4 regions of the Photorhabdus stackebrandtii genome follow, and region 1 is predicted to be linked to each of the others. Evidence: predicted binding sites of a transcription regulator. Region 1 holds the regulator's gene; each other region holds the start of a gene.
What was found. The regulator Fur, encoded in region 1, represses iron uptake genes when iron is present. The targets are predictions, from matches to a motif close to ATAATAATGAGAACNACTATCAA.

Region 1 (7,830 bases):
GAAAAAGGGGCAAATCTTTCAGGTGGTCAAAGACAGAGAATCGCATTAGCCAGAGCGCTCCTGGTCAATCCAACTATTTTGATCCTTGATGAAGCCACCTCAGCATTGGACTATGAGTCCGAAGCGGCAATCATGGCAAATATGGACGAAATATGCCGTAACAGAACAGTTATCAGCATTGCTCACAGGCTCAATACAATTCGCCACACGGATAAAATCTGTGTGTTAGATCAGGGGCAAATTGTCGAATTTGACTCGCATGACCAATTGCTCCAGCAAGACGGCTTATACGCACATTTGTGGCATCAACAAGTTGGCGAAAACTAAATGACAATTCAGCCAACTCTTAAAAAAGACGGAATAAGTTTTGGCTGAAATTATTTTTTATTTTACTTATTTGTTCAAAAAATAACTCAATGTAATTAAATTATTTAAATTGTTACAATAAGTTATTAAGATGTTAGACAATGAAATATCTTGATACATCTTAATTTTTAAGTTGGAGAATTCTTATGGACAGGAATCCAGTTTCTTTAAGCGTGTTAGTATTTTCAGGAGGATCTCTGACTTCTATTACTGGCCCAATAGAAATTTTAACCACTGCCGCCCGTTTAGCCGGAGCGCCAGAGCCAGAAATCAATATTGTCACACAGGATAATCAGGATGCTGTCGGGATGGGTGGTGTTCGGCTAAAACCCAACAAACTCATAGGAGAAATAAAACAAACAGATATTGTCCTGGTGGGTTCAATTGGGGCCCCTTATTGCGATTTCGATCTTTGTACTCAAGAAACCTTAGATTGGCTCCAGATGATGGAAGAAAAAAACATTCCTATCGTCTCCGTTTGTACAGGTTCTTTTGTACTGGCTAAAGCTAATTTACTCAATAACCGCAAAGCCACCACACACAGGCTATTTACCAACTTATTCAAGGATATGTTTCCGCAAGTACAGTTACATTCAGAAATAAAAGTCACCAGCGATAACAATATTTTTTGTACTTCCAGCACCTATGAATACAATGATGTGATGATGCATATTATTGAACAGATATATGGTCAAAATACCAGAGAAGCCTGTAGCCAACTGATATTTGGTGACATAGAAGGCATCCCCCCACATACGCTGGCAAGCTTTGTACCATATCGCCAGCACTCAGATACATTAATCCACAAACTACAGGATTGGATGCATTCAGCCCCATCAGACAGATTATCAGTCGGCGATCTGGCAGATAAAATTCATTTGTGTGAAAGGCAGATGAAGCGACGCTTTAAAACAGCGACCGGCCAGACACCGATTCAATATATCCAGCAAATTCGATTATCCCTGGCAAAATACTGTTTAGAAAAATCGAACAAGACCATAGAAGAAATCAGCCATGAAGTTGGCTATGAAGATACTCGCTACTTCAGAGAATTATTTAAGAAACTGAATGGGTTAACACCAATAGAGTACCGCAGAAAATACCAGTACCGTTAAAGTCGAAACGCAATGGACATCCTTTACGAATAAACAGTGACACGGCTTTTTATCTTTGTCTGGCAGTAGCGATACACGGGAAGCTGGGGTATCATGGCGTGCTATATTTTATGGTATACGCCCTTTAGTAGTTGAATTTATGGCAAAAGAACAAATGGATCGCACCACTCTGGATTTGTTCGCAAATGAACGCAGACCGGGGCGCCCAAAAACCAACCCACTTTCCAGGGATGAACAGCTCAGAGTCAATAAACGTAACCAGCTTCGCCGTGATAAGGTGCGTGGTCTGCGTCGTGTGGAATTGAAAATAAATGCCGACGCAGTCGATGCGCTGAACTTTCTTGCACAACAACGCAATATCAGCCGCAGTGAACTCATTGAGCAAATTTTGCTGGCCCAGTTAGCAGAAAGTGACATCACTGCTTGATAGCATTGAAGGCAAGGAAATCACACAAATTTGACAGAATTGTCCTTGCTGTTTGGTCAGAATAGGATTTTGTTTTTTTATTAATACAACCAGAATCTTTCTGCTGATTTTGACATTTTATACGTATATCTCAAACAGAAATACACAAATAAAACAAGAGGTTATATCATTTTATGGCAATTATAGGTATATTCTTTGGCAGCGATACCGGCAACACAGAAAATATTGCCAAAAAAATCCAGAAAATTCTGGGTTCCGACGTTGCAGAAGTCCACGATATTGCCAAGAGCAGTAAAGAAGATATCGAACAGTTCGATATTCTGCTGCTCGGCATCCCCACCTGGTACTACGGTGAAGCTCAGTGTGACTGGGATGATTTCTTCCCTACTCTGGAAGAGATCGATTTTGAAGGGAAGTTGGTTGCCCTTTTTGGTTGTGGCGATCAGGAAGATTACGCGGAATATTTCTGTGATGCGATGGGAACTATCCGTGACATTATTGAACCCCGTGGAGCAATTATTGTTGGTCACTGGCCAACGGCGGGTTATCACTTTGAAGAATCAAAAGGTCTGGCTGATGATGACCATTTTATTGGGCTGGCTATTGATGAAGATCGCCAACCAGAATTAACCGAAGAACGCGTTAATTCCTGGACTAAACAGATCTACGAAGAGATGAGTCTGGCGGAAATTATTGCTGGATAGGGACTTACCCCAATAGCCGTATATTGGTGCAGGCCATTTCTTATCAATAGTGAATACGCGGTAGGTGAGTAGCCATTCGCTTTGCTCACCCTGTGGGATCACGTTCAAAAGCTATCGCTTTTGTCAACACACTGCTCATATCCGCTCTTTTATTACGAAGAATGGCAAAAAAATAGCCTAAACATGATAAACAGTAAGGTTATTCCTGCGTTTTACAAATGATTATTCTGGCAAAATGTGTAATGATAGTTAAGGTTAACGTGGTTTTCATTTTCATTAGCCATGCCTATAATCATAACCTGATAACTAACTGGTACTTTTTGAAGTATCGCTAAGTTCACTTTACTGAGTAACAGGACTGAATCCGCATGACCGACAACAATAAGGCATTAAAAGATGCTGGACTTAAAGTAACACTTCCTCGATTGAAAATACTGGAAGTGTTACAGGATCCTGAATACCACCACGTCAGTGCGGAAGATCTCTACAAGAAACTGATTGATAACGGTGAAGAGATTGGCCTCGCGACTGTCTACCGCGTGTTGAATCAGTTTGATGATGCCGGCATTGTCACCCGTCATAATTTTGAAGGTGGCAAATCGGTTTTTGAACTCACTCAACAACACCACCACGACCATTTAATCTGCCTGGACTGCGGTAAGGTCATTGAATTCAGTGACAAACATATCGAAAAACGCCAGAAGAATATTGCTGAACGTTATGGGATTAAACTCTCAAACCACAGCCTTTATTTATATGGTCATTGCTCCGCAGGTAATTGCCGCGAAGACAGTAGTGCACATGACGAAAAGTAATTCATTCCTGAACCGATAATTTTTTATCTATAGAAAGGAACCTATCCGAGGTTCCTTTCTTGATGAAACAAAATCATGCCTTTACATTATCAATCCGGCTGTAACGTTTGCCATCCGGGCTGACAGAACGGATCAACACATTTCCTTTTACCTTCAGACGCTTGTGATTGTCATAAATCTTCCAGCTATTACCGCCATCAGTTGAGTACTGAATAATCAGCCCCGGCAAAGCAATATTGGCCTTCAAAACACCGCGTTTTACCTTAGCCCCAGGTACCGGTAAACGGTAAGCAATCCCGGCCCTATCCAGTTTGACAAGTTCACGTTGCCCTATCAGGTTAGCGAACCGTGTCCAATCACGATCCAATGCATCAATATCAACATTATGCGTTTCCCCTCCTTTATACTCCTGGCCTGGAACATAATCCTGTTCCCAACCAGCCCGATGCCATGCCCGCTCTGCCAGCGGTAATAAGCGAGGATAAATCATATATTCCATCTGCTCATCAGTGCGGACCGTTTCACTCCATACTTGCCCTGACAGCCCATAAGCGCCCGGCCACGGTTTGTCACTTTTCGCACGAAATACATTACCATCACGGTCAACGGATGTTTCAGCATTTTGCGGCATATTATTTGGCGCAAAACTAAAGATCTTGGCTTCATCATTAAAACGGGTCGCCCAATAATATCCACGCTCCTGTGGATGAACTTCATACGGCATATCCAGATAAACATAATCCGGATTGGATATAATCACTTCATAGCCCTTGTTCGCCCAATCATTGACTGAATCAAAGCCCCCCCAGTAGAGCGCATCCCAGAAATTCACACCAACGCGTTTGGTCGCAAAATCTTTAGCGCTGTCAGCATGTTTTAGGCCATCCTGCCATGCCTGCATCTTCTCAATACCATTAGCATTCACAATTTTGCTCACTTCAATTGCGAAGTAGCTGGCAAGGTGCTCAATATCTTTCACAACCCCCTGCTCTACCAACTTCTGGCAAGCCTGAGATTTAGCCCATGGCTTATCTTCTATACTTTTATCAATGATGCCCTTACCCGGTACTATCGGACCATTCTTATCCTGGAACCCTTCTCCCAAACGAATATTCTTCGCTTCATCACCACCAAAATGCCAGGTCTCCAATGGCAAGCCAGCTTCTTTATGCATAACGGCAATTTCACCAATGACTTTCTCAACAAATCGTTTTGAAGAATCCATACACGGGTTCAAATAACTGCGACGATCATAGAGCTGAACAGAGGTTGCTCTGGTGGTATCGGTTGGGTCCAGCAAACGGTATTCATTCGCCCCTTTCACATCATCGCGAGCGATTAACTTCTTGTAGCGGGCCTCCATAGAAACAACCGCAGCCCGGGCATGAGCCGGCATATCAATTTCAGGAATAACGTCAATATAACGGGCTTTGGCATATTTCAGAATGTCGATGTAGTCCTGACGGCTGAAGGATCCACTGCCCATATTGTTGTTATCAGGGCCGGAACCCAGTTGTGGTAACAAACACTTGGTTTCACTCAAATCATGACAACGCTGGCTGCCAACTTCCGTCAGCTCAGGTAATCCAGGAATTTCCAGACGCCAACCTTCATCATCACTCAGGTGGAAATGGAATTTATTCAGTTTGTAACTTGCCATTTGGTCAAGCAAACGCAGGACCGCTTGTTTACTATGGAAATTGCGCCCTACATCAAGGAGAGCCCCACGATACTCAAAACGTGGAGCATCTTTTACCGTCAGAGTAGCAATCTTCGCACTGCCATCAACAGGAATTAATGACAACAGAGACTGAAGACCATAAAACACTCCAGATTGGTCAAAAGCAACAATTTGAGCACCATTCTGGGTAATACTCAGGCGGTAAGCCCCTTTAACCTTCCATTCACCGGTAAAATCTGAAGAGACAATCTGAGTCGCAACCAGATAGCCACTATTCTCTAATTTAATGCCTTGATCGGTAAAACGTTTTCTGACAAGAATAACCGCCTCGTCATTCAAACCACCAAATTCCAGTCTTACACCACCAGATAAATCAGCATCCTCTGAATAAATCTGAATTTCTTTTGGTGTCGGAATTATTTGCCCACGTAATTTTTCTGACTCGATTTTTTTAACCTGCAAATTCTTCGCATAACGATTTTCAGACGTCATCAGAATGTTGTTATCCGCGGTTGTGCGTTTCCATTGATCACCGGTGAAAACAGATAAAAATTGACTCAGATCTTCTGTATCCGTATTCACAAGGACTTTAGGTTTCGCATCACCTGACGTTGCATACCAGCGCGGCAAAAAGTCAGTGCTGTAAATCTGCCAATACTCTCCGGTAATAGGCAATTTTACCTGTTGATTCGCTTTAATACCGGTGAATTTCTCAGTTGGCTCCAGTTTATGTAAATCACCCGTAATACGCGTAATTTTAAACTGCTCATTATCTACGCTCAGGACTTGCCGGATGCTGTGGAAATAAATCGCCCAATCAGATGAATCAATAGCCTGATTACCATTGGTTAACGTAATATCTACCCGATTACAAGTGGCCCAGTCCGCTCCCAGTACAGCACAGTTAACGCCATGATCTCCCGCCTGATTATCAATAACCTTATAATTAACTTTTAATTGACTCAGTGAATCAACCAATTGTTGTGCTGTATTATTAGCATAGGCAGAACTCATCAAACCAACAGTTGTCATCAGCGCCACTAATGTGCGCAATTTAAATTTCTTCATTGTTACCTCTTTCAAACACAAATGTTATGTAAGGTAAACCACTGCCCAGAAACATAAGGACAGCGGCAACAAGCCATTAGAAAACAATAAATGGCATGATGATGTTGAACTTAATCTCTTTTTCATCCCAGAAAAATTCCAGGCAGATCATTGAAAACGCACACTTTGATCATAGATTGGATTAATGCTGACTTTTGTACTACGTGTAACCATAAAATTAATGACTTTTTGATTAGAATAAATCACAGCCCAAAATATAAATCTATACGTAAAATAAAAATTTCAATTGAAAAAGAAAATTAAAATAACCTAATCAACATATATACAGATTATTTTTCATGCCACGAATTATCAATGGTAGAAAAGGAATTTTTTACAAAACATGACAAAGAACACATTACAAGAAAAATATAAAAATAGTTATACACCACATTAATATTAAGATAAAAAATAATACAACCATAAAAACTTAACAATATAAAACACAGATAATTTCGTATAGTTAGATTTATTTTTTATTATTAGACAGAATAAAAAAATAGCTTTGATTCAGTTGTGAAATATAAAAATCCATCTCAATAGGAATTATCTATAGTAGAGTATCATCCATAACTCATCTCTGATTAATTTTTGGTAAAATGGAACCTTTTATTATACGAAATTGTGATGATGTTTTTATAAAAGGAATCCAAGAACTCAATTTAACAAAATTGTTAACGTATAACAGTAACTCAGACACAACTGTCCGCCAGATATCAATCTATTTAAATTGATTTTTAAACGTTCTAGTTACCGAAACCATTCTCTATTGTAAATATGATTTCTATTGCACCCTAATAGTTCAAAAAACAACCAAATACAATCCGTTATTTAAGGTGATTAACATCACACTATCTGTTAATTTTAGTTTTAAAACCGAATAATAAATGTAACATACTCTTGTTTTTGCGGTTATTAACATTATTATTTTTTAAAGAGAATGATAAATGGATTATCAGAATTTATTTCAATTAACTACGCAAGAAAAACATGACCTCTTTTTAGCATTAAATAAAATCGATTATGACCCTACTGGGGGTGATTTATATATTAACGCAGTAAGATCTGCAATGATGTATTTTTTACCGGTAAGAATAACATCAGCCCTAAATAAACAGCGGGCATCTATAAACCCCAGACCATACATAATTTTAAAGAATACACCAATAGACTGTGAAATATTTTTCTCTCCATCACCAAACCAATATACCCCCTCAGCAAGATCAGGAAATATTAGCGAAAATCTTTTAACAGGCATAGCGTCACTCATCGGTGAACCCTATTCGATGCTTTTTGAAGGTAAGGAATTAATTAATAATCTTATTCCAATTCATGAATCGAAAAGTGAATATACGGGTTTAGGATTTGATGTTGAACTTGACTTTCATATTGAAAACGCAGCTTTAAAACATTTAGAGCGATATAATGTTTCTCCCCTGGGTTTACTGCTTACAGGAATCAGAAGCGATCCTAATGGCCCTCTGACACGAATATCCGATTCACGTTTATCCATTGCTCAATTAAAGAAAGAAGACATAGAAACATTAGCAGCCCCCTTGTACAACATTAAATTACCTTACCGCTGGAGACAATCCACATTGATTAAGAAAGAAGA
Region 2 (7,830 bases), on a different contig from region 1:
AGATAATCGGCAATAGCCAGTTGTGTCGGCATGCTGGCAGAAACGGTACTCATCATTTGTAACTGCTGGATTTTTCTGGCGTGCTTTCCTGCCGCGACCCACCCCACCCGGAATCCGGGTGCCAGACATTTAGAAAACGAAGAACAATGCATAAAGTTGCTTTCACTGTCCAACCCTTTCGCCGGTACAGGCCGTTGCTGATCGAAATAGAGTTCACCATACACATCATCTTCAATCAGTACTATTTGGTTACTGTTAAGGATATTCACCAATCGTAATTTATTTTCGGCAGACATCGTTCCGCCCAATGGATTCTGGAAGTGAGTCATTAACCAGCAGGCTTTTACCGGATATTTTTGCAGTACTTCCTCCAACGCATCTAAATCAAGACCGTTTTGCGGATCGGTTTTTATTGCCACCGCTTTTAAGCGTAAACGCTCAATTGCCTGCAAAGCACCATAGAAAGCCGGTGATTCAATGACCACCCAATCACCCGGCTCAGTTACTGACTGCAAACTGAAACTCAATGATTCCATCGCACCGGCGGTAATGACAATTTCATCAGGAGAAACATGAATACCATGCATCGCGTAGCGGCGCGATATGTTACGGCGTAACTTATCGTTACCCGGTGGTAAGTTAGCTAAAGAGCTATGCGGCGCAATTCGCCTGGCGACTGCCGCTAACGCTTTGGTAAGTTTAGGCTGAATCAATAAGGATGGATCCGGGAATGCTGAACCAAAAGGAATAATCGAAGGATCTTTGCACGCTTGTAATACATCAAAAATAGAAGCGCTTATTTCTACGCTTTCGCTCAGATGTAATCGCTTTCCCCCTTTCGCCGCCGCAAATGGTTGTAAACGCTTGGTGACATAATAACCAGACTGAGGCCGGGAAGCGATCCATCCCTGACTTTCCAATAACTGATACGACTGAACAACCGTCATCAAACTCAAACCCGATAATTTCACTGACTCTCTCAGAGAAGGTAATCTATCGCCTACCAGCCAGGTACCATCTTCAATATGTTGCAGAATTTGCCTGGCAAATTGTTCATAACGCGTCATAAGTTCAGACCTCCGTGGAAACTGTTATAGTTAATATACAGAAAATTGTCACTATTATAGTTATTTTTTTCATGCTCTACTTACCCACATACTTTTCCTGCCTTTATTCAAACTAAAATAAGAGGTCACTATGTTTGGTTTAAGTGCCCTGGAACTGGCCAGAATTCAGTTCGCTTTTACTGTCTCCTTTCACATTATCTTTCCAGCAATCACGATTGGGCTGGCGAGTTTTTTAGCGGTACTGGAAGGATTATGGCTAAAAACCCGTCATAGTGATTACAAAGAGTTATATCACTTCTGGTCGAAAATTTTTGCCGTTAACTTCGGCATGGGCGTGGTTTCCGGCCTGGTTATGGCTTATCAATTCGGCACCAACTGGAGTTTTTTCTCCGAGTTTGCCGGTTCGATCACTGGCCCCTTGCTGACTTACGAAGTGCTGACCGCGTTCTTTCTTGAAGCGGGCTTTCTTGGCGTGATGCTATTTGGCTGGAACCGTGTGGGTGAGAAGTTACATTTTTTCGCCACCTGTATGGTTGCGCTAGGTACTCTAATATCCACCTTTTGGATACTGGCCTCCAACAGCTGGATGCAAACCCCACAAGGCCACGAAATTATCAATAATCAGGTCGTCCCCGTCGACTGGCTCGCAGTCATATTCAATCCCTCCTTTCCATACCGTCTGGCTCACATGTGTACTGCGGCATTCCTTGCCTCAGCATTCTTTGTTGCAGCTTCAGCGGCATGGCATTTATTAAAAGGCAATGACTCGACAGCAATGAAAAAAATGCTCTCCATGTCGATGTGGATGATCCTGATTATTGCGCCTTTGCAGGCGTTGATTGGTGATGCTCACGGTCTTAACACACTCAAGCATCAACCCGCTAAAGTCGCGGCAATGGAAGGCCATTGGGAAAATCGTCCCGGCGAAGCGACTCCGCTGATCCTGTTCGGTATTCCTGATATGGAACGGGAAGAGACGCATTATGCCGTGGAGATCCCATATCTCGCCAGCCTGATTTTGACTCACAGCATCGATAAACAGGTTCCTGCTCTTAAAGAGTTTCCACCGGAAGACAGACCAAATGCCCTGATGGTTTTCTGGTCATTCAGAGTGATGGTCGGCCTGGGTATGCTGATGATCATTGCCGGTTGCTGGGGACTCTGGTTACGTTATAAGCAACGGCTTTACCAATCAAAACCCTTCCTGCGTTTTATATTTTTGATGGCACCTTCCGGCCTGATCGCCATTCTTGCCGGCTGGTTTACCACAGAAATAGGCCGTCAACCATGGGTGGTTTATGGTCTGTTACGCACTAAAGACGCTGTATCCGCACACGGTGAAATCCATATGAGCATCAGCCTGTTGCTGTTTATCGTGGTTTATAGCTCGGTATTTGGTGTGGGTTACGCCTATATGATGAAACTTATCCGCAAAGGCCCCAAAAAGGAGTTAGAAAATGGGTATTGATCTGCCGTTAATCTGGTTCATCATCATTGTGTTCAGCACCATGATGTACATTGTCATGGATGGTTTTGATCTTGGGATTGGGCTGCTCTATCCCACGGTTAAAAGCGACAGCGACCGTGATTTAATGATGAACAGTGTCGCCCCCGTCTGGGATGGTAACGAAACCTGGCTGGTACTTGGGGGTGCGGGTTTATTCGGTGCTTTTCCTCTGGCTTATGCCGTTATACTTGATGCACTGACGATTCCCCTGACATTAATGCTATTTGGCCTGATATTCCGTGGCGTCGCCTTTGAGTTTCGTTTTAAATCCGCGCCTGAGCATCGTCATATCTGGGATAAAGCCTTTATCGGTGGTTCTGTGATTGCCACCTTCGTTCAGGGAGTTGTGGTTGGTGCCTTTATTCAGGGGTTCCCTGTTGAAAACCGGGCTTATGCCGGTGGCTATTTTGACTGGTTCTCACCGTTCCCGCTGTTCTGTGGCTTTGGGCTTATCGTTGCTTACACCCTGTTAGGCTGCGGCTGGCTGATTATGAAAACCGAAGGCCATCTGCAACAGGCGATGTACCGTGTAGCCCGCCCACTCATTCTTCTGATGCTAGCTGTCATCGCCATTATCAGTTTGTGGACACCATTAATCCATCCGGCAATTGCGGAACGTTGGTTCAGCTTACCTAATTTATTGTTCTTCCTCCCTGTACCGCTGTTAGTGGTATGGTCGGGCTGGAAACTATTGCGCTCCATCAAACGCAAAACCCATTACACACCGTTTCTATTAGCGCTGTTGCTGGTTTTCCTTGGCTACAGTGGATTGGGCATCAGTATTTGGCCTAACCTGATCCCACCGACAATCAGCTATGAAGCAGCCGCGGCACCACAACAAAGTTTAGGTTTTATGCTGGTTGGCGCCCTGCTGATTATCCCAGCGATCCTGGTTTATACCTATTGGAGCTACTACGTTTTCCGGGGGAAAGTGAACCATGAACAAGGCTACCACTAATCAAAATATCCAACGCCCTTCTGTATGGAAACGGATAGGCTGGATGGCGATAATCTGGCTTTGCAGTGTGATGGCGCTTTTTGCTGTCTCCACACTATTTCGCCTTCTGATGACAGCAGCAGGCATGAAATTAAAGTAATTGTTAACACTATTTAATAATTTGAGCTAAAGTTTTCATCAGTATTGCAGAACGGAATCTTAATCTGATGAAAACAAGTTCAAATAACACTATCTTCAAAAACCAAAAGTTGTTTGTAATCAACTCTATTATAAATTTATTCTTACTTTTTATACTGCTGTTGATTAACAAACCGTCTACTCAAGATTTAATTCTACCGTTACTGATAATGTTAAGCATTACAAATGTGTATTTCCTGATAAAAGTAGTATATAACTCTGTTCCTGTCAAAGAATGGCAACATTCAAGATACAAAGCAGAAATTAACGCCCTGAAACAAAAAAATGGTCATTTGGATTTCCTCTGTCAAAGCCATTTCAAACTACAAAACTGTAAACTTCTTCCTGAAAAGCTACAGGAGATTTTTTCTCATCTCAATCGCCTGATCCCTTTCTGTGAAGCCAAAATCATCCTTTATCCATCGCAACAAGAATATTTCTTCCGCAATCCCCACCAGTGCCCCTATTTCGATATGCCTCTGATTATGAGATGGAATCTGGATGATAATATTGATAACTATGGGACACTCTGGATAAAAACACACAGAAATAGCGATCTGACTCCCGATGAAAAAAGCCTGGTTCAGAATGTGGTTGCCTTAATGACGAATAAACTGTTACGGGAAAACCAAATCCAGTGCCACCATCAGAGTATCCTGGCAGCAGAAAGGGCAGCTATTTCCCGTGAACTCCACGATTCAATTGCCCAATCGCTCTCTTTCCTTAAGATTCAGGTTAATTGCCTGTATATCGGTAGTGATAACTTATCCAAGCAAAGTTTAACCTCACTCAATATGATTAAGGACGAGTTGAATATCGCTTACCGCCAGCTAAGAGAATTATTAGCAACCTTCAGGAACGAACAGCCTCAATGTAATCTGCAAGAATCTTTACAGACGTTGATTAATGAGTTTAACCATCGTCTGGGCTTCAATATTGAATTCAATTACCGTCTGACACATCAGCACATCCCTGACAGTTACTGTAAGCATTTATTACAAATCATCCGGGAGTGTTTAAACAATTGCTACAAGCATTCCAATGCAAACTGGATCAGTATCCGTATTTATCCTATTGATGACAAAATCATTGCTGTTGTCAGTGACAATGGCCGAGGCATCGATCTAAATGCAATTGATAAAAACAGATTTGGACTGGCTATTATGCAAGACAGAGTCACTCTTATCGGTGGACAATTACAGATAAAAAACCGTAAAAATGGTGGTACAGAAATAGAAATTCAGTTATCACTGGATTGAAAAAGACAGATAAATCAAATTACTGGCATCAGTGCAACTTATTGAATGATAATGATTAGCATTTGTGTTAATTACTGTTACACTGCATTTTGCTTTATCAGATCATTACCTTCGATAAATTTTCCAGAGGAATTTTACGTGGCGAATAAAACAATTGAAGAGAAAAATATTTACCGCCCTGCACCACCGAGGCTTGTTCAGGTAAAAAAAATTTTCGACGTAACCCCCAATATGCGCAGCATTACTTTCGAAAGTGAAAACCTGGACACTTATCCCACTGAATGCGAAGGCGGGCTGGTAAAAATATTTTTACCTCTTCCGGGACAGACCAAACCGATCTTACCCACTCTATCCCCAGAAGGCCCAATATGGCCGGCAAAAGAACTGCGCCCGGTTACCCGTGCTTACACTGTTCGGGCTCTCCGTTCCGAACAAAAAGAGATCGATATTGAGTTCGCACTGCATGACCATGGCGGTCCGGCGGTGGAGTTTGCTCACAGAGCCAAAATCGGTGACTGGATCGGCATCACTAACCCCGGAGGCCCTGATCCACTACTGCCAAAAGTCAGCAACTATTATATGGCCGGCGACCCAAGTTCCCTGCCGGCAATTGCGGCGCTATTGGAAACAATGAAACCAGACGCTGCCGGGCAGGTGATTATCCGTATCGAAAGTGAACAAGATATTCAGAAGTTGAAAAAACCGGCGGGAATAACAATCCACTGGATTACCGGCGGTGTTGAAGTGACTGACAAGATGGTATCCACGTTCAAATCCTGGTCATTACCAACAGAAGATGTCACTTTCTGGCTTGCCGGTGAAGATAAAATGGTAAAAGCGCTTCGTCGCTATGTTCGCCGTGAAAAAGGTTATGAACGCCACCAGCTGTATGCTATCCCTTACTGGAGACATGGCTTTAATGAAGAAGGTTATCACGAGCTGCGCCATGAAGTGATGGATAGCTTTGCGCTATGATTAGTGCATAATTTCGGCCAGTCATAATAGGCAAAAGATCACGCCGGGAGATTTTTTCAGGAATCTTAACGGTGTGATCAATAGGTATACCTGCTTTCCACTTTTGGTTTTTTATTACCCAGCCAGCGATTTGGTGTGCCGAACCAAATCGCTAAATGCAATGCTCAGAAAGAACGCAGAATAGGATGAGTTGTATCACCGGGCTACCTCATAAATTATCGCTCAAGACAGTTGCTTGTATGTATCGCTTATTTCAACAATTGATGACACGATATAATTATTATAAAAATAATAGTTCTACGAAACATATTATAGGTATTCCCAAGAGCATAGATAACTCTGTGACTGGGGTGAGTGAAAGCAGCCAACAAAGAGGCAACTTGAAAGATAACGGGTATATCTAATTCATCACTAACGTATTAGTATATAATAAGAGAAAGACCTTCAGTAATTATTAAATTCATACTAAATAATATCTCTTCGATAAATAAAGTACTTTGACCTTTAGCTAAGGATAAAAAACATGAAAGATAACACTTTATATGATCCTATTGCACATCTTTACGAGAGCTTTTCAGATGCTGCTGCCCATATCAAAGTAGAAATCAGAACTGTCTTCGATCTGGCAGGAGATATACACGGGAAATCAGTATTAGATTTAGCCTGTGGATATGGCCTTTTTAGTCGAGAATACAAAAATCGTGGTGCGTCAAAAGTCATTGGAGTCGATATATCAGATAACATGATAGCAATTGCGAAAAGCAAATCACAACAATACGGTGACGATATCGAATTTCACGTAAGAAATGTCTGCAAGATGGAGTCATTTGGCAAATTTGACATAGTCAATGCAGCCTGGTTATTCTGCCATGCAGAATCTATTGAAGACCTTGAAACTATGTTCCGTGTCATTGCCGCTCATCTCAAGCCTTCAGGTAAACTCATTGCGTATACCGCTGAACCTGATTGTCGATTAGAAAAAGTGAATTATGAAAATTATTGTATAAAAATTCTGAGTAAAGAGCCCGTGAAAGACACAACTCTCGTGAGAGCTGAATTTCTTACCACACCACCCAGCCCTTTCACCATGTATCATTGGAGTCGTGAACAGTATCAAGCGGCTATCCAAAAAGCGGGATTCAAACAATTTAGATGGCAAAAACCAATGCTGTTAAAAAGCGATATTGAGGATTATCCCCTAGGTTTTTGGGATGATTATCAACGAAATTGCCTTGATACAGCTCTTATTTGTCAGTTTTAACAAGATAATCCCCGAGATCCGTTGTCTTTCCTACACAAATCCCTCGATTTTCATCGAGGGATTTCAGACCGCTGACAAACCTCATTCAAAATAATGGGGGTTGTTTTTTCCAGATAGGTTGGTAGGTAAAGCCAGAACAGGCTTTACCCCAATTAGGAAGAGAAGCAATCAAAATGTTCCATTAGCACTCTAATCAATCCTCATCTTCCGTTGGTAAAATAGCGTTGGGCAGAGCGCTAAAGGTTCCCCAATAAAAGGCAATCAAAGACATCACTGCCACTGCAACGATATCCCAGGGTGCAGGAATAATGCCTTTCCCACCAAATGTGCCTAGATAGGACAAAATGATCATGGCACTGTAGAAACCGATCAGCCACAAGGCAGAGATTATCTGTTGGCGCAGGCTCACTTTGCCTGTGGGGACTCTGTTTTTGAATAACAAGTAGATGAAGAACAAGATAATTTGTAATCCGAGCAGCCAGGAAACGGTTTTCCAACCAGACCAGTAAACAATGAAGGCGGAAACAATAAAAGAGAGCGGGCCAATGATGATAAACCCTTTAACATAAAAAGGGCGTTTCATCCCTTTGGCATTACGGCGTAAAGCAGAGGCCGTGACTGGCGCT
Region 3 (7,830 bases), on a different contig from region 1:
CCCAATATATAAAGAGAGAAAACAACGGTTGCCCCGTTTTTGCCGAAGAATGCAGCGGCAAAAACGGCAAAGATTGCCAGCCGTGCACCACAAGACATAAATGGTGCCATCATAATCGTGATCAGACGCTCACGCGGTGCATCCAGCGTTCTCGCGCCCATAATTGAGGGTACGTTACAACCAAAGCCAACGATCAATGGGACAAAAGATTTACCTGGCAGACCCAAAACCTGCATCAGACGGTCCATGACAAACGCCGCCCGCGCCATATAACCGGAGTCCTCAAGGAAAGAGAGGAACAAATACATCATGCCGATTTGTGGTACCAGTGGCAGAACCGTGTTGATACCGCCGCCAATACCTTGCGCGAGGAAAATAGTCAGCCATTCAGGAAAATGTAACGTATGACCAAGCCATTGAACGCCATGAATAAAAATAGCGATAGAACCTGCGTCGAAAATAGGCTGTAATGCACCACCGATATTAATCGCCAGTACGAACATTAAATACATAACCGCCAGGAAAATGGGTACGCCCAACCAGCGGTTGAGGATGATGTTATCAATTGCCTGGGTGAGTTTGTTTGGCGTTGCTTTTTGGCTGTCGATCACTGCCATACATAAGGTGTTGATGCTTTGATAGCGTGCATCGGCAATAACCAGTTCAGGTTCTTCGTATTGCTGTTGTTGCAGGCGTTCTTTGGATTCAGCCAAGATTGAGGCCGCAAGGCCAGAACGTTCCAGGCTGTAAATGTCCCCTTCAAGTATCTGAAGTGCTAACCAACGGCGTTGTTGAGCATTAAAATCGTCTGAAATTGCACCAAATAGCTGATCAACTTCTTGCAACAGGTTGTCAGGGTAGCGAATCAATGACTGCCCAGAATTCTGTTTATGGCGGTCAATCGCTTGTTTCAGTTCATTGAGTCCGGTTGCTCGGGTTGAAACCATTGGAATGACCGGACAGCCAAGGCGTTTCTCCAACTCAGCAATATTGATTTGAATATGCTGGCTTTTAGCGATATCCAGCATATTCAGCGCAACAATGCAGGGAATGCCTAATTCCAGCAGTTGTAATGTCAGATAGAGATTTCGCTCAAGGTTAGCAGCGTCTACGACGTTAATCAGCATGTCAGCATCACCGCTCAGGATGTAGTGACAGGCTATCTGCTCATCGAGTGATGTTTGTTCAGAAATCGTGGTCAGAGAGTAGGTTCCCGGCAGGTCAACCAGCTCAATTTTATGGTCTTCTGTGATAAAACGGCCAATTTTGCGTTCTACCGTGACGCCTGCCCAGTTGCCTACACGTTGACGGGCGCCGGTAAGTTGGTTAAATAATGTCGTTTTGCCGGCGTTGGGATTGCCGATTAAGCCAATGGTCAGTGCTTTCATGTTTTTGATGCCAAATTAGAAGTAACAGTTTTATTGCTTGCAATGGATTATGCGTTGCATTGGGCGTCGTCTAATGTGAGAAATTCCAGATCTTTTTTTCTCAGAATCAGGTTAACTCTGCGGGCCTCAATTTGTATCGGATCACCTAAAGGTGCTAAACGGACAACATGAAAAGAGGAACCGGGCAACATGCCTAATGACAGTAATTTCTGTCGGTAAGCTGGGCTGATCTTGGGAGAAAAGCCAATGATCTTGTAACTGCGGTCTGGAAGAAGTTGCATATAACCTTCCGGGATGTGTGATAAGTGAAAGAATCTTGAGAACTAAAGTTGTACTTATATTAGATAAAGTACGATTTTCATCCTATGCATGTTAATTGCAAATAAGAATAATAACCAACATTAATTTCAATATTAATCGCATTTTCAATAATTGATGTTCAGTAAGTTACTGAGGTTGACGGGGATAAGTGCATTTGAATTTTACCTGATAGCTGAGATGAGATATGCACTGCTAAAGCAGTGCATAGTGTTTGCGATTATAAGACTATCAACGTTTTTTGCCGAATGCGGCGGCCAGCGCATCACTCATGGCACTGTTTCCGGCTGGAGTTGAAGTGCGCGGAGTAGTCCGGTTTTTGTTATTACGTTCAGGGTGGCGGTCAGTTTGAGGATTGTTACTGCGGCGTGAGTGGGTTTCTCCCGGTTGTTCATCAAGACGCATGGTCAGCGCGATACGCTTACGGCTCAGATCAACTTCCAGCACTTTGACTTTGACGATATCACCTGCTTTTACTACGGTGTGAGGATCTTCCACAAAGCGATCGGACAGCGAAGAGATGTGCACCAAGCCATCTTGATGAACGCCGATATCGACAAATGCGCCGAAGTTAGTCACGTTAGTGACCGCACCTTCCAGTACCATCCCCGGATGCAGGTCATTCATCGTTTCCACACCGTCAGCGAAGGTCGCGGTTTTAAACTCCGGGCGTGGGTCACGGCCTGGTTTTTCCAGCTCTTTCAGAATATCGGTAACGGTTGGAACACCAAATTGTTCTGTGGTGAAATCCTGAGGCTTCAATCCACGCAGTGAGGAAGGATCGCCCATCAATTCCTGGAGTTTTTGTTCGGTGGCCGCCAGAATTTTCTCAACCACCGGATAGGCTTCCGGGTGAACAGTCGAGGCATCCAGCGGGTTATCACCGTGATTAATACGCAGGAAGCCGGCACACTGTTCAAACGCTTTTGGCCCAAGGCGGCTGACTTTTAGTAATTGTGCACGGTTATTGAAGCGGCCATTCTCATCGCGCCAGTTTATGATGTTCTGGGCAATCATACGGGTCAGCCCGGCAACTCTGGTCAATAGCGGAACAGAAGCGGTATTCAGATCTACGCCGACGGCGTTTACACAATCCTCAACGACCGCGTCCAGCTTTTTGGCAAGTTGGGTCTGGCTGACATCATGTTGATATTGACCTACACCGATAGATTTCGGATCGATTTTCACTAATTCAGCCAGTGGGTCTTGCAGACGGCGGGCGATAGAGACCGCACCGCGTAGTGAAACGTCCAGGTCAGGAAATTCCTGTGCTGCCAGTTCAGATGCAGAATAAACAGAGGCTCCTGCCTCACTGACAATCACTTTTTGGGCTTTTATCTCTGCGAACTGTTTTTGGACATCCGCAAAGAAACGTTCTGTTTCGCGGGAAGCGGTTCCGTTACCGATAGCGACCAATTCCACCTGATGTTTGATACACAACGCGGCCGTGCTTGCGGCTGCTTTGGCGGTTTGCCCGGTGTGCGGATAGATAGTGTCTGTGGCAATCAATTTGCCGGTTGCATCAATGACGGCAACTTTAACACCGGTACGCAGACCTGGATCGAGTCCCATTGTCGCGCGCATACCCGCTGGTGCGGCCATCAACAGATCTTGCAGGTTACGGGCGAATACCTTGATAGCTTCATCTTCTGCTTTCTCACGTAAAGTGCTCATCAATTCCGTTTCAAGATGCAGCAATATTTTGACACGCCAGGTCCAGTTTACGACGGCTTTGCGCCAGCTATCCGCCGGTGCGTTGTTCAGGCGCAGATTAAGATGTTGGGTAATAATCTGTTCGCAGTAGCTCTCTTTGGGTGGTTCATCAAACTGGGGATCAGCATTCAGGGAAAGTTGCAGCATGCCTTCATTACGGCCACGGAACATGGCTAATGCGCGGTGAGAAGGGACCTGTGCGATAGGTTCATGGTAATCAAAATAGTCGCGGAATTTAGCACCTTCTTCTTCTTTTCCGGTGGCGACTTTGGCGACCAAATGGGCATTTTTCCATAAATAGTCACGAACTTTTGCCAATAATGTTGCATCTTCGGCGAAACGTTCCATCAGGATATAACGAGCGCCATCCAGAGCGGCTTTAGTATCGGCTACACCTTTATCGGTATCAACAAAAGTAGCGGCAACCAATTCCGGTTCTTGTTGTGGATCTTGCCACAGAGAGTTCGCCAAAGGTTCAAGACCTGCTTCAATCGCGATTTGCCCGCGGGTACGACGTTTCGGCTTGTATGGCAGATAAAGATCTTCCAGTTCGGTTTTGCTCAGGGTGCCATTAATGGCTTCGGCCAGTTCTGGTGTCAGCTTGCCTTGTTCGTCAATGGATTTAAGAATGGTTTGGCGGCGGTCTGACAGTTCGCGCAGATAACCAAGACGGCTCTCAAGTTGGCGAAGTTGGGTGTCATCCAAACCGCCGGTGGCTTCTTTACGATATCGTGCAATAAAAGGGACAGTATTCCCTTCATCCAGCAAACTCATCGCTGAAAGGACCTGCTGTGGCTGGGCCTGTAGCTCACTTGCAATAATTTGGCTTAAGGATTCATTCATGTTGTGTTTTCTTCTGGTGGATAAGCTTCAAATATTCACAAAACCCCCTTTATACGTTCTGAGAGAAACAATTTCCAGTTCACGTCTGATCTTATTCTGGCGGGCTACGACATAATTCAACAAATTTGTTGCCGGTTACGCTATAGCAACTGCGGTTAAATCAAATTTTTTCATTAGATTTTTCGCGTAAGGAATTAGTTACATTGCCCGTGAAGGCGAGCCTACTCTGGGCTTTTATACAGAAATATTGATGGAAAGAGTTGCCTCGTATGTGAATCAGGCTGTTATCGTAACTGTAACGCAATGGAGCCAATTATTGTTACTCGTCCCATTTCTGGAATTGGAGGAAATTGAATTTTGTTTTGAGAGGGTGGATATAAATAAAAAAATATTTAGGATTAGTGAAGCTAATTTAATTAAAGAAATGTAGAATAAAATATGTGTTCAGAGTCATTTTATTTTTTTATTAATTCAGGCCAGAAGACTTTTCGGTCTTCCGGCTTTATTGATGATCTCTCTAGATGAATCTCTACTTCAGGCCAATGTGGACAGGAGTTTACGTATTGTATCTTTAATCTGACATATCTGTTTCTTTATCATTAGCAGCGCAGGCGCATATCTCAGCTCTAGCCCGTTGTGATAATATCGATGCTTCAAATATGTATCAAACTGGGATAGTAATATCAATTAGCTTCGGTGATATATTTCCGATTTCGTGTACCTTGCTATTTGCTTTGGTCGTATCAGTAAAAATGCGTATTAAAGTTTAAATGATATTGCAGCAAAAACCATTCCACCGCTTCCTGCCCATCCCATGCAGAACTGCTCTTTCTCCAACATGTCTTGGTGAACAGCATCAATGATTCCAAAAGGAATAGAGGCAGTAACAATGTTACCTGTTTTGTGTCCAACATGATGCATCTTGTTATCAACACCGATCGACTGTCCAAATTCGTGCCACATTTTTGGTGAACCAGTGTGAATAAAGATCTTGTGAATATCATTGTTGGAAACTTGGTGCTTATTAAATACCTCTATTGTTCCTTCCCGGCCATATTCATGTAGTAGTGCTGCGTATGAATTAAACCGGCATTGTCCACCAAGAGGTGAAATACGTTCAACATCAGAATCGTTACAAAACAGTTCCCAGTTAGGTAAGGAAATGGTAGATAAATCGCCTAAATCTGGTCTGTTGATATAAGAAAATTGGAAGTTGTCAGGTGATTCATTACTCAGTATGGTGACAGTTGTTGCTTCGCCTATCGTAAAACTTGGAAATTTATAAGCCAGTTCTGATGAAGAAGACAAAGAAAAGTTCTGTGGGAAGATAGGCCCACCATCGGACATACCAAACTCCATATTAACAATAGCAGCATAGCGTATTTCACCCGCCTTCATTTTGCTATTGATAATATCCATCGCTGTCACCCAACCATTACAGGCGTCTATGACATCGTAATTCCTGCAATTGAGTCCCAGTGCTTTTGCGATAAAGGTACTATTGGCCGGCTCAGTGAAGCCACGAGTGACGCTAGGGTAGATCAACAGATCGATTTCTGCTTTGCTGATATTAGCTTGTTCTAAAGCGCGATCGAATGTTGCTTCCATGAGTTGCATGGGCTTTTCACCCTCAGCTAGCCAATATCGGGTTTCTATACCACTCTTATTGAGTAATTTTCCGATTGATTTTAAGGTCTTGGGTAAATCTCCCTGAAAAGTTTCTTTTGAATGTTGCTCAACTAAATTAATAATTTCTTGATTTGTGACAAGCCGTGATGGAAGTGATCCTGCTATGCCTGCTATTTTCATTAATGCATCCTCTAGATAAATATCTTGAAAATTCTGTTTTTCTAGTATTTTAGTAAAAAATGAAATTTAATTTCTACTCTGTATAGTACAGAGTTATATTAGAAATAATTAGAAATTATATTTCCACGAAATATAAACAAGGGAGTTACATATCAGTAAAGTTTATTGTAAGCTTAACTTCCTCGATTGAAATAATTTGGTTGCTTATATTTCTAACATAAGTCCGGCTCAAATCAAGTGGCGAATATTATTTTTTATTTCTTTATATTCAGACTGTGTAAACTTTAAAATACATTCCGTTTTTATGAATTTATATGCGTGACTATTATCAAAACTAAATAGAGTTGGAATTTAATTATATCATGTTGAAACAGTATACAGACTATTTAATATATTCGATCTCATTCACGTACCACAAGACTTCTCCTGTTGGTGTATGAACGATTGCACTGTCTCCGACCTCTTTCTTCAGTAAAGCCCGGGCCATTGGAGAATCAATTGATATGTAGTCTTTGCGACCAAAAATTTCATCGTACCCGACGATACGGAAGCGTTTAATCTCCCCTTGATCATTTTCGATTTCTACCCATGCGCCGAAGAACACACGCCCATCTTGTTGAGGGGAGTAATCAACACACCGTAGTTCTTCCAGACTCTTGGTTAGGTATCTGACTCTTCGATCAATCTCCCGTAGTCTCTTTTTGTTATATTGATAATCTGCGTTTTCGCTCCTGTCTCCGAGACTTGCCGCCCAAGTGACTTTTTTAGTGACTTCCGGGCGTTCTTCACGCCATAGATAATCCAATTCTTCTTTTAGTTTGTTGTAACCTTCGCGGGTTATAAGCTTAGTCTTCATTTTATGTTGTAGAGACAGTAAGTTGCATTGTTGACATCCTCCCCGCCCAAAAGGACGAAGATCCCTACCCGTGTTCAGACCGAAGCCTGGCTCATTTCGGCGTTCGCTGTATATCCGCATACCTGACACTCGAATCCGACCATCGTCGTGGCTTCATGATCCTCGTTCTGGAGCGCAAGTGAACGGTTGAAAACAAAACGACAAGCCCCTGCTGACCGCTTGGTCTTAATTGAAATTTAACGGCTTGAAATCGTTTCATATCCACTATTATATTTTGGTCTATGAAAAATGAAACTGATATTCGCCGTGGTAGACATTGTGTTTTCCTGATGCACATATATTTGGTGTTTGTCACAAAATACAGGCGAAAAATATTTGATCAGGATGTGCCATAGAGAAACTGCGAATTTCGATGTTAATCGAGAGCAAGAGACTTTGCCAGTAGGTAGCTTCAACGAGGGTTTGTAACATAAACCATGGGAAATATCAGGGAGTTTTTGATATTCTGTTTCAATGTCGATTCAGGCGCTAGGCGCAGGGCCAGATCTCGTTTCAATCGAGGGAAAAAACGCTCCTCCTGCTCGATATCACTCATCGATCTTGAGGCATTGACCAGCATTTCTGTTCTTGGGATACGTGTTTTTTCATAAAAACGCAACGCCGCTATAGGATCAGCTTTCTGCATGATAGCGTGAGCCAGAACAGCAGCATCTTCCATTGCCATTCCGGCTCCTTGCCCTAAGCTGGCCAGCATCGGGTGCGCGGCATCGCCTAATAATGTGATGCGGCCTTTTCCCCAATGTGGAGAAAAAGGACGATCTTGAGCGGGAACGGCGATAATATCTGTCGAAGGTGTTTTTAAGATGATATCTGAAACAATATTCGGCCAGCCTTGGTAGAAAC
Region 4 (7,830 bases), on a different contig from region 1:
CGCAACCAGCCCTTTCACGATAGCGGCATCACTGTCACCAACAAACTCCACTTTGTTTTGGTCATTCTTCTTCAGCAAAATCCACACCTGACTCTGACAACCGGCGATTAAATGCTCAGGTTGACGTTGTTCGTCAGTCAGTGGGGACAACCTCGCCCCCAGTTCAATCATATAGAGATATTTTTCTTCCCAGTTTTGGCAGCGGGAAAAATTACGTAACAATCTATTTTGGTCGGGCAAACTTGCCATGACGTTTTCCTTTATCACTCTTTCGATCTGTAACCATCTCAACCAAGCAGTTTTTCTATCCGCTGCAATGCAGCAACAAGAGCATCAATCTCTTCTTGTGTAGTATAAATCGCCAGTGACGCCCTGCACATACTGGGAACATGATAATGTTCCATCAGCGGAAGTGCGCAATGATGCCCGGTACGAATCGCGATGCCATACTGATCAAGGAAACTTCCCACATCATAAGCATGATGACGGCCAAGGTTGAACGCAATAACCCCCTGACGTTGCTCAGGACCATATAATTTCAGTGACCTGACCTCTTTCAGCCGAGTCATCGCATAATCCATCAGCGCCTGTTCATGTTGCTGAATTTCATCCAGCCCCAGTGAAGTGACATAATCAACCGCAGCGCCAAGGCCAATAATTCCCGCTATATTCGGCGTCCCCGCTTCAAACCGCCATGGTGATCCCGCATAGGTTATCCCTTTTTGCAGGCTGACGTGTTTGATCATTGCTCCGCCACCTTCCCAAGGTGGCATGGCTTCCAGAAGGGATTTACGCCCATAAAGCACGCCAATTCCTGTTGGTCCGTATAATTTATGGCTGGAAAAAACATAGAAATCGCACCCCAGATCCTGCACATCAACTTTCTTGTGCATAATGGCCTGAGCACCATCAACCAGAATATGTAACTGACCACCCCACTCTTCAGCCACTCTTCTTGCCTGTTGTATAATTTCACGTACAGGGTTCACGGTGCCAAGCACATTAGACAGGTGAGTAAAAGAAAGTAATTTAGTACGTGAATCAATCAGGGATGTTAAAACCGATTGATCCAGCTCACCGGTTTCATTCAGTGACCATACTCTGATTTCACACCCAATTTGTTCCGCCAGCATATACCACGGAACAATATTGGCGTGATGTTCCATTTCAGTAATCACAATATTATCGCCACTATTGATAAATTTGCGGCCATAACTGTTAGCTACCAGATTAATCCCTTCCGTCGTACCTTTGACGAAAACAATCTCTTCATCACTTTGAGCATGGATGAATTGCGCCATCTGGTGGCGTACATTTTCAACCATACGAGTAGCCGCAGAACTGAGAGTATGAATTCCCCGGTGAACCGCCGCATACTGGTGTAAACAGAATTCACTTTCCCGTTCTATAACCGAAACCGGCTTCTGAGCACTGGCGGCACTATCAAGATAAACCAGTGGATACCCATTGACCTGCTGAGTGAGTACCGGGAAATCCTGTCGCACCCTTTTTACAGAGAAGGTCATTTTTCCACTCCCGCTAAACGCTGTTTAATGTGCTTCATGACAACAGTTTTCAGGGCTTCATCTTCAATAGATTCAGTAAGTTCGGCAGCAAAAGCAAATATAATCATATGTTGCGCATCACACCGGCTGATACCACGTGATTGCAGATAGAACAGTTGTTCTTCATCTATCCGGCCAACAGTCGCACCATGGCTGCATTTCACATCATCAGCGTAAATTTCCAGTTGAGGTTTGGTATCCACTTCTGCCTGTTTACCTAATAACAAGTTGTTATTGGTCATCTGCCCATCGGTTTTCAGTGCATGAGGCGCCACCTTGATCATGCCGTTAAATACCGCTTTACTCTGATCCATCACAATTGTTTTATGCAACTGGCGGCTTTCACAATGGCCTTTATTATGTTCCAGATAAGTACGGGTATCAGCGACCTCTTTTCCTTGCGGCAACAACAAGCTGTTCAACGACAGATTCGCCCCTTCGCCATTAAGTTGAACGCTGGTATTGTGTCGACCAAGCCCGGCACCTAACAGAAAACTGGTGCTCTTCACCCGGGCATCACGACCAACCACAATATCGTTATGTGCAAAGTGGTAGCTCTCACTATTCTCAACGCCCAGTTTTATATGGATTAAGCTGGCGTTATCCCCCACGTCTGCGGTCAATCGGCTTCCTGTCATATGGGGTTGCTGCTCATCAGTACTGACGAAATGTTCAATCACTCTGGCGCCTGCATTCGCTCCCACAGTAATGTGATAGCGGTAATGGCTGGTATTTAATGCTTCATTACAATAACCACTGGTTATATTCAGCAGATAAAGGGGTTTTTCCGCAACTTGCCCGGCTTTTAATGTTATGACCAAAGGCTGTTGAGCAAGGCTTTCTGTCAAATGCAGAAAAATCTCGCTCTGGATCGACGCCGGAAGCCCACTTTTGTTATCCAGTAAACTCAACTGATACGGCCCAAATTCACAGGAACTCAGTAAAGGAGAAAAACAACCATCCACCATAACGATACGCCAGCAATCCATCGGAATCGCCAGTTGTTCGCATTGTGCTACGGTCAATTCCCAGGTTTTGCCACTGTATTGCTGGCTTAACAGTTGTTCCAGCGGAGTATAGCGCCAATCTTCATGTCTGAATTGAGGAAACCGGGTTTTAGTCACTTGCTGCCAATGCAGACTGGCATGAGATGAATCATCACCATGGCGGCAATGATACAAATCAGCGAAACGCGCTAAGGCTTGCTGATTACGCTCTGCAACCTGACGCGTCTTTTCAGCTTTTTCACTGTTGGTCAATAAGCCAGCCATAGCCTTGCTCCTCCAATTTTTTCGCCAGATTGAAATCACCGGATTTAATGATCCGTCCCTGATAAAGCACATGGACAAAATCAGGTTTCACGTAATCCAAAATACGTTGGTAGTGAGTCACAATAATGAATGAGCGGTTTGGATCACGCAGGGAATTCACACCATTAGCAACAATTTTCAGTGCATCAATATCCAGACCTGAATCTGTTTCATCTAAAATACAGAGTGTCGGCTCCAGCGCGGCCATTTGCAGAATATCGTTACGTTTTTTCTCACCACCGGAAAAACCGACATTGACTGAACGTGTCAGCAAGTCTTGCGGCATATTCAGCAGTTCTATTTTTTCTTCGATAAAATCGGCAAAATCAAAGCGATCCAGCGGCTCCTGATGACGATATTCACGGACAGCGTTCACTGCCGTTTGCAGGAAGAATTGATTACTGACACCCGGAATTTCCACCGGATATTGAAAAGCCAGGAAAATCCCCTCACCAGCCCGCTCTTCCGGTTCAAATTCCAGTAAATCTTTTCCTTTAAAGATGATTTCACCATCATCAATTTCATACTCTTCACGGCCAGCTAACGTTGCCGATAATGTACTTTTACCGGAGCCATTCGGTCCCATAATGGCATGAACTTCACCCGGTTTAACTTCAAGATTTAATCCTTTCAGGATTTCATTACCTTCCACACTGACTCGTAAATTTTTAACACTTAACATATTACATGCCTTCGAACGGCTTAACGTTCTGTCATAAAAAAGGGAAACAGGGAGAATTCACCCAACACTATGTTCAAGGCTAATTGCCAGTAATTTCTGCGCTTCAACGGCAAATTCAAGGGGAAGTTCAGAGAACACATCCTTACAGAAACCATTAACGATCATTGAAATCGCATCATCCTCACTAATGCCGCGTTGCAGACAATAGAACAATTGATCTTCACCAATGCGGGAAGTTGTCGCCTCATGCTCCAGTTGCGCAGTATTGTTCTGTACTTCTACATAGGGAAATGTATGCGCGCCACATTCAGTACCAATCAGCATGGAGTCACATTGAGTATAATTACGGGCGTTTTCCGCTCCCGGCAATATTTTCACCAACCCACGATAACTGTTCTGGCTACGGCCAGCAGAAATACCCTTTGAAATAATGGTCGATTTGGTGTTACGCCCAATATGGATCATCTTGGTGCCGGTATCTGCCTGTTGAGTACCATTAGTAAGGGCGACAGAGAAAAATTCGCCAATCGAGTTATCCCCTTTCAGGATCACACTTGGATATTTCCAGGTAATTGCTGAACCCGTTTCTGATTGCGTCCAGGACATTTTGGCATTTTCACCTTCACACAATGCTCTTTTAGTCACAAAGTTAAGAATTCCCCCCTCACTGTCACCGCCTGAAAACCAGTTCTGTACAGTAGAATATTTTACTTCGGCATCTTTATGGATAATCACTTCCACAACAGCAGCGTGCAGTTGATAGCTGTCACGTACAGGTGCAGAGCATCCCTCTATATAGCTGACATAACTGCCCTCATCAGCAATCAGAATGGTGCGCTCAAATTGGCCGGTTTTCGCCGCGTTGATACGAAAATAGGTGGAGAGTTCCATCGGGCACCGAACCCCTTTTGGCACATAAACAAAAGTACCATCAGAAGCGACCGCGGTATTCAACGCGGCAAAGAAGTTATCGTGACTTGCAACCACACTGCCGAGATATTTACGGACTAACTCAGGGTATTCCTGTATTGCCTCGCTGAATGAGCAAAAAATAATGCCTTCTTTCGCTAACTTATCCCGATAAGTTGTTGAGACAGAAACTGAATCAAAAATAGCATCTACCGCGACAGCTTCACCTTCCCGTACAGGAACACCCAGCTTATCAAATGCTTCTTCAATCTCTGCCGTCAAATAATTATTTGTTTGCTCTGCACCCGTTGCCTGCATAGCACCGGATTGCGAACTGCAACTATCATCACAGGCACCGCATGAAGGTGCTGAATAATAGCTATAGTCCTGGTAATCGAGATTAGGGTAATTCGCCTTCAACCAGTGCGGCTCTTCCATTCCCAGCCAATGGCGATAAGCCTCCAGCCGAAACTCCAGCATCCATTCAGGTTCATTGCGTTTTGCGGAAATTGCCCGCACAACGTCTTCACTCAACCCCTTAGCCAACTCATCAGTCGCGACCTGAGTGAAAAAACCCTCTTTATAACGATGATCGCTGAGCCAGGTCTGCACATCATCGCTGATTTCTACATTGCTCTGAGACATATATTGGTACACTTATATACCAAAGCTTTCACCACACCCACAGGCATGTTGAGCTTTTGGATTATTGAATTTAAATATCTGATTTAAACCTTCACGAACAAAATCAACTTCAGTTCCATCGATAAATGGCATAGCTTTCAGGGGAACATATAGACATGCCCCTTCATTTTCATACAGTAAATCATCAGGCGCAGGATCGTTAACCATCTCAAACACGTAGCCAAAGCCGGCACATCCTGACTGCTTAACCCCCAGATATAACCCTTCACTTTGTGGGTTCTGCTGCATCAATTTTAGGATCTGTGCTGCGGCTCTCTCTGTGATGGTAATTCCTTGCCATGCGGTTTCATTCAGAGAGAAGGTTTCAACACTATTTGTCATCGTTGACCTCATATTTTTCTTTAGCAATTTTTTGCCGCTGTTATCGGAACATTCTCGTTACCACATAATGGTAATGATAACCCTTATCACTTCAACCATTTGTTTTAAGAGGATATACCTTAAATGGATTAAATTTCACCCAAACACAACGAATTATGTTCATCGCATATGAAAATATATTTTTAATTCTTTGTTTTATATATAAATTATTAATTTAATTAATTGTGCTATCCTGTACTTTTTGGTACAAAATAAAAGCACAAAAGGTTCATCATGAATACCATTTGATGTGAGCTTTAAGATATACCGGAGATGCGGCATGGGAGTTGCTATTATGATTATAATATATACAAATAGAGTTTCTATTTAATCAAGGCGGATTCGACTAATAAGCTACCGAGAGCTCCAGAAAATGCTGACCGAGCCTAGCGTCAGCATTGACCACATCACGATTTATCTCTGGGTGCAGTGCTATACCCCGGAAATGGAAAAAGCGCATACGCTGGTACTGGTGCCATCCCACCGACCAGCGCCCCAGGGACACTATTGCAAATAGCGGCTTAGAGCAAATCTTTCCGCTAAAGCTCTACCTTAGATCCCGAAAATGTAGTTCACCAAGCCACGGCACTGCTATCAGGAATACTCAACATCCAGAAGTACTACCGAGTCTTGTTGAATATTTGCCACAGCAACCTTCCACATTATTCCAGTATCGGTTTTTACTTTGGTTTTTTTTATATTTTCACTCATTACCGAACTTGGCCTTATATTGTCCAACTGACCTCCTTCGGTAATAATATAAGCAGTGACATTCCTAGGCTCTCGTGGGTCTTGAATTATGGCATTGTGACCGGTAAAACCATATCTACGGTATTCAGGGTTGACAGCTTCTGGAGAGTGGTCATCAAGTATATCCTCTTTAATATTGTTACTATACATATTTTTAGGATTTTTCCCGCCAAACCATTTGTCAATACTGTATTGATCTTGAATATTGTCAACATCTCGATTTGTATCCAGGTAATATTGCTTGTATTTTTTTGACGGATATCCTTCTTTGAGGAAGTCTTTATCAAGAAAATAAGTTGATACTAATAACTTCCTTCTTCGAGGAAAAGAATTGGGTTCACTGCGCCCTTCCAATTCAATATACCCATATTTAGCATTTTCAAATTGTATATCAATGTTAGATTTATAATATGGCGTTTCAAACATTAAGTTGAATAAATAAAATGCTTGCGCGGGATAGGTATATCTATTTCCATCATTAAAAATACCTAGTGTGCCGCCGTCAGCTCTGTAGTAAAACGCTTTGTCCACATCTCTATATACCATAAATATCAAAGATTGTATAATAAACGCCGCATTCTTTGCTGATTGCATTTTATTCTGTGTTTCGTGAGTTGTATATGGGGTCATTCCCCACTCTGTTATATAACTTTCAACATGCTTAAATCCCAATTCATCAAGCAGGGATCTGTTGAGCCTGGCTGATGCCGCAACTTGAACAGGATCGGCTTTGTCGTGAAGGTAAAGGTGCCAGGAATAAAAATCTAGCGGGAATGAGTTGTCTTTACATGCTTTTAAAAAACCGCATCCATAGGGACTGTGTATCCCCTGCCCGGCGGCTATAGATGGACCTCCGACCAACACATTCGGTGCTACCTTTTTGATTTCGCGTGCGATAGTACCATAAAATTTGTAATAAACTTTCGGGTCAGAATCGGCAAAGAAGATTCCTAAATCAGGCTCATTCCATATTTGATAATACATTACCGGACGCTTCATTCCAATGTTCATGTAGTTAACTGAATACCGCTTTACTAATTCCGCCGCCAGCATGGCATAAATTTGAAAATTTTCTGGTGGGTTTGCACTTCCCAAAAATGACCTGCCTATTCGACACATCACTTCTCTCTTGAGATAAGGATTGGAATTCCTTTCATTGTTAATGATTTTTCTAAAATAAGCATCTGTCGGTTCGTAATTTGCTTGTGAAACAGCCTCTTCAAAACTATTATTCTTCATTCCGTTTCTGGCATTTGGAAAGATAGATCTCTTATTTGTCAAATCGGCGTAAACTTTTCGGCCATGCCATTTTTTATCTTCTGGTACCATTAGTAAAAGTTGATATGAACCCGGATCTTTATTATCAAGAGTGCCATTATCGATATCCCCTGGGCCATACAGATCATGCGCTCGGATGAAAGGGATCCCCATTTCGTTAAATTGGTCTTCAAGATCAGGATATCCGGGGGCTATGGATATAGGAGAGCCATTTACTCCGTGCACAGGTTTAATTAATTTATACATTGTAAATACCTCGACATAGTTATTA

Region 2: the regulator Fur is predicted to act here: its motif matches at 5,014-5,036, upstream of C5470_RS09370 (siderophore-interacting protein).
Region 3: the regulator Fur is predicted to act here: its motif matches at 1,771-1,793, upstream of feoA (ferrous iron transporter A).
Region 4: the regulator Fur is predicted to act here: its motif matches at 5,560-5,582, upstream of sufA (Fe-S cluster assembly scaffold SufA).

What each region holds. Positions count from the first base shown of each region.
Region 1 is NZ_PUJV01000014.1:67,189-75,018, reverse strand. Features, by position in the region: gene C5470_RS13385 (type I secretion system permease/ATPase) at 1-327, shown strand, start outside; gene C5470_RS13380 (GlxA family transcriptional regulator) at 513-1,481, shown strand; gene ybfE (LexA regulated protein) at 1,621-1,908, shown strand; gene fldA (flavodoxin FldA) at 2,082-2,612, shown strand; gene fur (ferric iron uptake transcriptional regulator) at 2,981-3,427, shown strand; gene C5470_RS13360 (beta-N-acetylhexosaminidase) at 3,501-6,176, opposite strand; gene C5470_RS13355 (TauD/TfdA family dioxygenase) at 7,163-7,830, shown strand, end outside.
Region 2 is NZ_PUJV01000008.1:156,701-164,530, reverse strand. Features, by position in the region: gene C5470_RS09395 (aminotransferase-like domain-containing protein) at 1-1,067, opposite strand, end outside; gene C5470_RS09390 (cytochrome ubiquinol oxidase subunit I) at 1,198-2,535, shown strand; gene cydB (cytochrome d ubiquinol oxidase subunit II) at 2,525-3,532, shown strand; gene C5470_RS09380 (DUF2474 domain-containing protein) at 3,513-3,671, shown strand; gene C5470_RS09375 (histidine kinase) at 3,880-4,968, shown strand; gene C5470_RS09370 (siderophore-interacting protein) at 5,107-5,943, shown strand; gene C5470_RS09365 (class I SAM-dependent DNA methyltransferase) at 6,467-7,204, shown strand; gene C5470_RS09360 (APC family permease) at 7,398-7,830, opposite strand, start outside.
Region 3 is NZ_PUJV01000010.1:61,530-69,359, forward strand. Features, by position in the region: gene feoB (Fe(2+) transporter permease subunit FeoB) at 1-1,388, opposite strand, end outside; gene feoA (ferrous iron transporter A) at 1,436-1,669, opposite strand; gene C5470_RS10775 (Tex family protein) at 1,938-4,262, opposite strand; gene C5470_RS10780 (3-oxoacyl-[acyl-carrier-protein] synthase III C-terminal domain-containing protein) at 5,022-6,071, opposite strand; gene greB (transcription elongation factor GreB) at 6,454-6,927, opposite strand; partial or broken gene C5470_RS10790 (helix-turn-helix domain-containing protein) at 7,077-7,186, opposite strand; partial or broken gene C5470_RS22475 (IS200/IS605 family transposase) at 7,209-7,313, shown strand; gene C5470_RS10795 (FAD-dependent monooxygenase) at 7,379-7,830, opposite strand, start outside.
Region 4 is NZ_PUJV01000003.1:27,766-35,595, reverse strand. Features, by position in the region: gene sufE (cysteine desulfuration protein SufE) at 1-249, opposite strand, end outside; gene sufS (cysteine desulfurase SufS) at 288-1,526, opposite strand; gene sufD (Fe-S cluster assembly protein SufD) at 1,523-2,836, opposite strand; gene sufC (Fe-S cluster assembly ATPase SufC) at 2,811-3,557, opposite strand; gene sufB (Fe-S cluster assembly protein SufB) at 3,615-5,111, opposite strand; gene sufA (Fe-S cluster assembly scaffold SufA) at 5,124-5,492, opposite strand; gene C5470_RS03225 (GH39 family glycosyl hydrolase) at 6,126-7,805, opposite strand.